2 regions of the Gottfriedia acidiceleris genome follow, and region 1 is predicted to be linked to the other one. Evidence: riboswitches for the same ligand, from Rfam matches in the RefSeq annotation. Region 1 holds a riboswitch; the other holds the start of a gene.
What was found. A riboswitch is a leader RNA that binds a small molecule or an ion and turns the genes downstream of it on or off. The one in region 1 is predicted to bind S-adenosylmethionine.
Positions count from the first base shown of each region.

Region 1 (4,145 bases):
AAAAGATAACTCATCTTGATATGGGAAATCCTTTGTTATAAAGTTATTTGCTAAAGTGTGTACATGAAGAACGCATTTAGCATTTGTGTGTTGATAAATTAGGCGATGTAAAATGGCTTCAGCTGATGGTTTTTTTGATTCATCCCAAACAGATTTGTCAAATTCATTAACGAGTAAAAAATCGTCATAAGTATGTTTAGTTTTATCTTTACCACTAGTTGTAACTAAAAAGTTTAAAGGATTTTCATTTACTTTAATTGATAAATTTCCGCTAGTTCCTAAAAACCAATCTCGATCAGCCAGTACTTTTTTTACTTCACGGATTTCATCAAAATGTTTGAAAAAGTCCTTCATACTAGCACCTCCTTCTCTAATGAAGCTCGAATATCATAGAAATTTTCAAAAGGAATGAAAGGTAAAGCTAGTTCTTCACATTTATCTTTTAAGAAATCTCGAGCAAAAATTAAATTAGCTTCTTTTGCAATTTGTAAGTCAGTAATTGAATCGCCAATGACAATGATAAAATCATTTGCTTCACTAAATTTTCTCTTAACAGATGGTTTGCACATTCCACAATCATTCGTACAGTTTTGATCACAAGAGTGGTCCCAATGAATTTTTACAGTTTGGCCTGTAAAGTCGGTACGATTACATAAAATATCCGAGGGTGAAAGGTAATCCGCTAATATTGGATGAACAAAAAAATCTAGTCCGCCACTTACAACTTTTAACTCGTATTGCTGAACGCTTACAAATTGAATAAAATCCCTAAAACCATCTCGAATGACAGTACGATCGATTACAAAATCAGTCATTTCTTGTTTTTTAGTTGAAGGAATCGTAGCAAACATTTTCTCTACGCCTTCTCGAATCGAGATATTGCCATTTAATACTTCACTTGTTAATTCACTTACTGAAGGTGGAGCAAATTCTTTAATTAAATTAACGATATTGTCTCCCACCGTAATTGTTCCATCAAAATCACAAAAAATCTTTATTGCCATTGTTGTTTACCCCCAAAGTTGTAATGCTTTTTGTAGTGATGTATTTGGAAGTGCATAGTCTTTTAGCTCAACTCCAGATAATGTTGCTGAAATTGCTTCTCTAAATGCATTACCTCCACCGATTGGTCCATCCGGATGACCATGAACACCACCGCCAGCGTTGATAACTTGCTCAATTCCAAAATCTTGAATTAATTGAGGCACTAGTCCTGGGTGAATTCCAGCAGAAGGGACTGGGAATGTCTCTTTTAATCCATTTGATACTGTTAAATTTTCAGCGATTTTTAAAGCTGTCTCTTTTTTTAATGCAACTGATCCATATGGTGAAGGGAAAAGACTAAAATCTGCACCCGCAATTCGTAAAAGTTTACCAAGTAATAATCCTGCGTCAATACCATAAATTGGAGAGGAACTAAACGCACCCGACACAGCAGGATGAGCCATAATTGGTATATTAATTGATGGATCTTCTACCAATCCTTGCAGGACATCAATTCCATACGAGAATACATTTAATAAAAATACATCAGCACCAGCTTCAGCAGCACGTAATGCTTTTTCTTTTAACTCATATGTACGGCCCGTTAAATTTACCGCGTATAATGTTTTGTGTCCTGTTTTTTCATAAACTTGGTTCAAAATATTTTTTCCGTGAGTGACACGATCCGTAATAGATGTAATTGTGTCAAAAAGAATCTCGTCATCTTTAATTAAATCAACGCCACCTAAAGCTTGCTTTTTTAATTCTTCGGAAATGTATTGAATATCTCTGCCGATAATTGATTTGAAAATGCTCATTAATAAAGGTCGATCATATACATCCAATTTCTCTCGAATACCTTTAATACCAAATTTTGGACCCGGAAAAAGAGCTAAAATGTCATCCGTAAAATTTAAATCAATTAGTTTAATTTCACCATCAAGGGATAGCTTACCGAAAACTGTTGTTAAAATTGCTGGTAGATCAGCTGAAAAATTTAAGCTAGGATAATAGATTTCAATAATCCCTTTTGTCGGTTTATAGCCTAAAAAGTTAACGATATTTTCTTCGCATTCTATTTCACGAACTGAAAGAACTTTGCCTTTATGCTTTTGTAATTGAATTTGATCATTTTGAGGTAAATTTGTCCACGAACCAATCGTTAAACCTAACGCGATTGACTCTGCCTTTTTTTCTAACTGATGATTTTTATCATAAACTTGGTAAGTTGCTATTACTCCACTCATTTCAAAACCTCCAAAAATTTTAATCAAACAAAAAACCTCTCCACTAAGGAGAGGTTTACCTACACCTTATCTGCCAGCAAATGCTGCGAGAATTAGCACCGTACTAGTTAACTAGCCGGTTGCCGGGTTTCATCGGGCTCGGTCCCTCCACCTACTCTGAATAAAGTAATATTTAATTTTGAATTTTTAATCTAATCGCATTATTTCATGAACAATCACAATTGTCAAACATTAAATTTTGAAAATATTTCTATCTCTTTTAATCTAGTAACTGCTTCTTTCAATCTGTCAGTATCAGAAAGTAGGCCAACTCTTACATAGCCTTCACCATATTCTCCAAATCCATTTCCAGGAGCGACTGCAATGTGAGCCTTTTCAAGTAATAGATCAGCAAATTCCTGTGAGGTAAAGCCTGATGGGATTTTTAACCATGCAAAAAATGAACCTGCTGGTGCAGTTACTTCCCATCCAATTTCGTGACAACCGCTAATAAATACATTTCTACGCTCTTCATATAGTTCCAATAGTTGTTTTACACTTTCTTGAGATTCAGTTAGCGCAGCAGTGGCAGCTTCTTGAACAGCAGGGAAGATGCTAACATAAAGATGATCCTGTAATAGATTAATTGCTGAAATAACCTCTTTATTTCCAACTGCAAAACCGATTCTCCAGCCAGCCATATTATAAGTTTTAGAAAGGGTATAAATTTCAATCCCGGATTCCTTTGCTCCTGGCGTTTGAAGATAACTTAAAGGTTTTTTGCCGTCAAAACCAAATGCACCGTAAGCAAAATCATGACAAACGGTAATTTGATTATTTTTTGCTAGCTCAACAGTTTCTTTAAAAAATTCTTCTGTTGCTATAGCTCCTGTGGGATTATTTGGATAATTAATAAATAATATTTTACTAGCTTCCAAAACATCCTGAGGAATTAATTTATAATCTGGTAAAAATTGATTTTCTTCAAGTAATGGAAGCATGTATGGAACTGTTTTTGAAAGAGATATACCAGATAAATAGTCTGGATAGCCTGGGTCTGGAACTAAAATTGTATCTCCTTCGTCACATAAACAAAGTGGTAGCTCAACTAATCCAGCTTTTCCACCGAATAATATGGCTACTTCTTCATCTGGGTCTAAATCAACATCATACTCTCGTTTATAAAATTCTACAACAGCATTTTTTAAAGAGCTCATTCCTCTAAACGGAGAATAACGATGAGTTAATGGGTTCTCAACAGACTTTTGCAATGCTTTTATAATATGGTCTGGTGTAGGTTGATCTGGATTTCCTTGACCAAGATTAATGACATCATGACCATTACCTATTGACTGATTCACTTTTTGGACTAGTGAAGCAAAAAATTGTTTTGGTAAATTGTTTAATAGTTTACTATGATTCAAGTTAATCACTCCAAAAATATAATAAAATTAATTTGAATAGATCGTTTCTTAATCGAATGATTTTCATGAACGACTGTTGCAATAACTTTCACCATCATATATGCTCGATTTAAAAATGTCTATAAAATTTAGAATAGGGTGAATAAATTGTGATTAAAATTGCGTGTATTCAATCTGACGTTATTTTAGGTAAATCAAAAGCTAATTTAGAAAAAATGAAAACTCAAATAAACGAAGCTGTTAAAGAAAATGTCCGTATAATAGTATTACCAGAATTATGGACAACAGGCTATTGTTTGGAAGAAATTGGTTTGCACACAGGAGAACAAGAAGCTGTTATTTCTGAACTTCAGTCCATCGCAAAATTAAATAACGTAATATTGATTGCTGGTTCGTTCCCAATTGCAAGGGAAAATGGTGTTACGAATACGTTATTTGTTATTAGCTGTACTGGCGAATTAGTAAAAACTTATGATAAAGTTCATTTGTTCCAGTTAATGAACGAGCATCA
Region 1 is NZ_CP096034.1:2,822,332-2,826,476, reverse strand. It holds gene MY490_RS13410 (methylthioribulose 1-phosphate dehydratase) at 1-354, opposite strand, end outside; gene MY490_RS13405 (2-hydroxy-3-keto-5-methylthiopentenyl-1-phosphate phosphatase) at 351-1,004, opposite strand; gene MY490_RS13400 (2,3-diketo-5-methylthiopentyl-1-phosphate enolase) at 1,011-2,231, opposite strand; SAM riboswitch class I at 2,295-2,398, opposite strand; gene MY490_RS13395 (pyridoxal phosphate-dependent aminotransferase) at 2,456-3,643, opposite strand; gene MY490_RS13390 (carbon-nitrogen family hydrolase) at 3,787-4,145, shown strand, end outside.

Region 2 (4,145 bases), 2.1 Mb from region 1:
CTGCTTGTTCAAATGACATATTTTTTGGTTTTTTAGCCAGAACACTTTCCTCATGTAAAGAGATATATTCAGCATTAGCTCCAAAAGTAAATCCACTATATCCAAAAACTTGATCACCTGTTTTAAAATTTCTTACGTTTTTGCCAACTGTGACTATTTCTCCTGCAAGCTCACAACCTGGTATTTGATTTTTCGGCTTAGTAAATCCAAACATAAGGCGTGAAGGCAGCCAATACATAAAAGGAAAATCGGAGCTTCGAAGTTTTACATCTCCTGCGGTTACAGTTGTTGCATGTATTTTAATTAATACCTCATCATCTTTTATTTTTGGTTTTTCAACTTCTGTTAATTGAAGAACTTCTGGTGGACCATATTTTGTACATATAATCGCCTTCATAGGTTCCTCCATTACAAACTTTAATTTAGTCATTTAAACCTATGAAAAATATTTTTAAGTATACCTATATGTAGAATAAAACAGTGTGATTCTAACTAAAAAAAAGACTGAATATAGCATATGCCATATTCAGCCTTAATCATTTTATTATAGACCTGCTTCAGTTTTTAAAACTTCTGCTTTATCAGTACGCTCCCAAGGAAGATCGATATCTGTACGGCCAAAGTGACCATAAGCAGCAGTTTGTTTGTAAATTGGACGACGTAGGTCAAGCATTTTAATAATTCCAGCTGGACGTAGGTCAAAGTTGTTGCGAATTACTTCAACTAATTTTTCTTCTGAAACTTTACCTGTACCAAAAGTATCAATAGCGATTGAAACTGGTTTAGCTACACCAATTGCATATGCTAATTGAACTTCAGCTTTATCAGCTAAGCCAGCAGCTACAATGTTTTTCGCAACGTAACGTGCAGCGTAAGCAGCAGAACGGTCAACTTTAGTTGCATCTTTACCAGAGAATGCGCCACCACCGTGACGAGCATATCCACCGTAAGTATCAACAATAATTTTACGACCTGTTAAACCAGCATCCCCTTGAGGTCCACCAATTACGAAACGACCTGTTGGGTTGATAAAGAATTTTGTGTTTTCATCAATTAACTCAGCTGGTACAACTGGTTTAATTACAAGTTCTTTCATATCATTTTCAATTTGAGCTTGAGTAGCTTCTGGACCATGTTGTGTTGATATAACAATTGCATCAATACGAACTGGTTTATTGTTTTCATCATACTCAACTGTTACTTGAGTTTTACCGTCTGGACGTAAGTAAGAAACTGTTTCATTTTTTCTAACTTCAGTTAAACGGCGAGCAATTTTGTGAGATAACGAAATTGGAAGTGGCATTAATTCAGGTGTTTCATTAACAGCAAAACCGAACATTAAACCTTGGTCTCCTGCACCGATTGCTTCAATTTCTTCATCTGTCATGCTACCTTCACGAGCTTCTAACGCTTGATCTACACCTAGAGCGATATCTGCTGATTGCTCATCGATAGAAGTTAAAACTGCACATGTATCTGCATCGAATCCGTATTTTGCACGGTCATAACCGATTTCACGGATTGTTTCGCGAACGATTTTTGGTATATCTACATAAGTAGAAGTTGTAATTTCACCTGCAACAAGTACTAAACCTGTTGTAACTGAAGTTTCCGCTGCTACACGAGCATTCGGATCATTTGCTAAAATTGCATCAAGAATTGAATCTGAGATTTGGTCACAGATTTTATCTGGATGACCTTCTGTAACTGATTCTGAAGTAAATAAACGACGTTGTGACATTGAGTCCCCTCCTAAATTGAATTGACGGATCTCTTTTTTCTCAACATAAGAATAAAAAGTTTGTTCCTATTCCTATGTTTCCCATTTAAGATAAAGATAACTCAGTGTAAATTACGAAATTGCCACTGTATTTAAGTTTTGAGCAAAAAAAAAGCCTTCCTCTTATCAACTATTACATGAGGAAAGGGTTCTTGGTTATTTGCCTTTCGCTCTTATCGTCCAAGACATAAAAAAAGTCTTGCATCAGGTTCAGCACCTTTCACTAAAAGTGAGGTTGCTGGGCTTCGTAGGGCCTGTATCCCTCCACCTACTCGGGATAAGAGAGTATCCGTATGAAAAGTATCATATTAAAATTTCACTTTCTTGTCAACAATTTTCATCACAACTTAGACATAATTCTACAATAGCTTTATCTCTACATTCATTTCTATTTAATTGGAAATTACTAATTATTACTTACATTTAAATAACTTACTTCATTTAATAAGTAAATTTTACTCAAATTTATTTTTTAATCAAATTCATAACACATTTTGCCAACTAATAGTATACACTATTAAAATAAATGTGTTATACTATTTATCGAGATACCTACATGGCAGACAAATTATATTTAAAGGATGGTATTAGTATATGAAGACAGTTGATGTAAACTTTGAATTAAACGAATTACTTACTAGTAATCAAGTGTATAACCAACTAAGCGTTTCTGAGTTAGTTGAAAAAGTCCTAACAAGACAAGAAGGAATTTTAACGTCAACAGGAGCAGTTAGCGTTTCAACAGGCAAATATACTGGACGTTCACCTAAAGATAAATTTATTGTTAAAGAGGCATCTGTTGAAAGTTTAATCGATTGGGGTTCAGTAAATCAACCAATCTCTGCTGACGTATTCGAAAAATTATATAGCAAAGTACTTAACTACTTAAAAGATCGTAACGAATTATTCTTATTTAAAGGATTTGCTGGTGCTGATACGGAGTATCGTTTACCTATCCAAGTAATTAACGAATTTGCATGGCACAACTTATTTGCTCATCAATTATTTATTCGCCCAACTGAGCAAGAGCTTCAAACTCATGAAGCAGAGTTTACAATTGTTTCAGCTCCGACATTTAAAGCAGACCCTGTAGTTGATGGAACAAATTCAGAGGCATTTGTTATTGTATCATTTGAAAAGAAAATTATCTTAATTGGTGGTACGGAATATGCTGGAGAAATGAAAAAATCCATTTTCTCAATCATGAATTTCCTATTACCACAAAATAATGTTTTACCAATGCACTGTTCTGCTAACGTTGGTAGCGAAGGCGATGTAGCATTATTCTTTGGACTTTCAGGTACTGGTAAAACTACATTATCTGCAGATGCAGACCGTAAGCTAATCGGTGATGACGAGCACGGTTGGTCAGATAATGGTGTGTTCAATATTGAAGGCGGATGCTATGCTAAATGTATCAATTTAACATTTGAAAAAGAGCCTCAAATTTTCTCTGCAATTAAATTTGGTACAGTTTTAGAAAATGTAGTTGTTAAATCTGATAGCCGTTTAGCTGACTATGATGATACAACTTTAACAGAAAATACTCGTGCTGCATACCCAATGCAAGCAATTCAAAATATCATTGAGCCAAGCGTTGCTGGACATCCGCATGCAATTATCTTTTTAACTGCTGATGCATTTGGAGTATTACCTCCAATCAGTAAATTAACAAAAGAGCAAGCTATGTACCACTTCTTAAGTGGATTTACTAGTAAATTAGCAGGTACTGAACGTGGTGTTACTTCTCCACAAGTAACATTCTCAACATGTTTCGGATCACCATTCTTACCGCTTCCAGCTGTAGAATATGCAAAAATGCTTGGTGAAAAAATTGAAAAACATAATGTAAATGTATTCTTAGTAAACACTGGTTGGACTGGTGGAGAATACGGCGTTGGTAAACGTATGAATCTTTCTTACACAAGAGCAATGGTTCATGCTGCACTTGAAGGTGATTTAAACAATATTGAGACTACACAAGATGAGTTTTTCGGTTTAGCAATTCCAACTCATGTACCTGGTGTACCTGATAGCGTATTAGTTCCTTCAACAACTTGGGAAGACAAATCATCTTATGATCAAAAAGCTCTTGAATTAGTAACTAAATTCAAAGAAAACTTCAAAAAATTTGAAGGCTTTGATGCTCAATTAGCTGAACTTGGTGGACCTTTAAAATAATCTAATAAAGTAAAATGTAAGGGCTGTCCAAAGTCGAGATTTATGACTTTTGGCAGCCCCTTTTTATTTTTAAAATTTAGATAAGCAAGATTCACTATCTTTTAAAGAAAATGAGCCGTATATTGAATCTTTATCCAAAAGATAATTTGAGATAAAAAATTCTGACAATCAATTACTTTATGGA
Region 2 is NZ_CP096034.1:765,343-769,487, reverse strand. It holds gene MY490_RS03640 (NAD(P)-dependent alcohol dehydrogenase) at 1-397, opposite strand, end outside; gene metK (methionine adenosyltransferase) at 545-1,741, opposite strand; SAM riboswitch class I at 1,951-2,064, opposite strand; gene pckA (phosphoenolpyruvate carboxykinase (ATP)) at 2,375-3,961, shown strand.
Region 2: it holds a riboswitch for S-adenosylmethionine, as region 1 does, so the genes downstream of both, metK (methionine adenosyltransferase) here and MY490_RS13400 (2,3-diketo-5-methylthiopentyl-1-phosphate enolase) in region 1, are expected to answer to the same signal.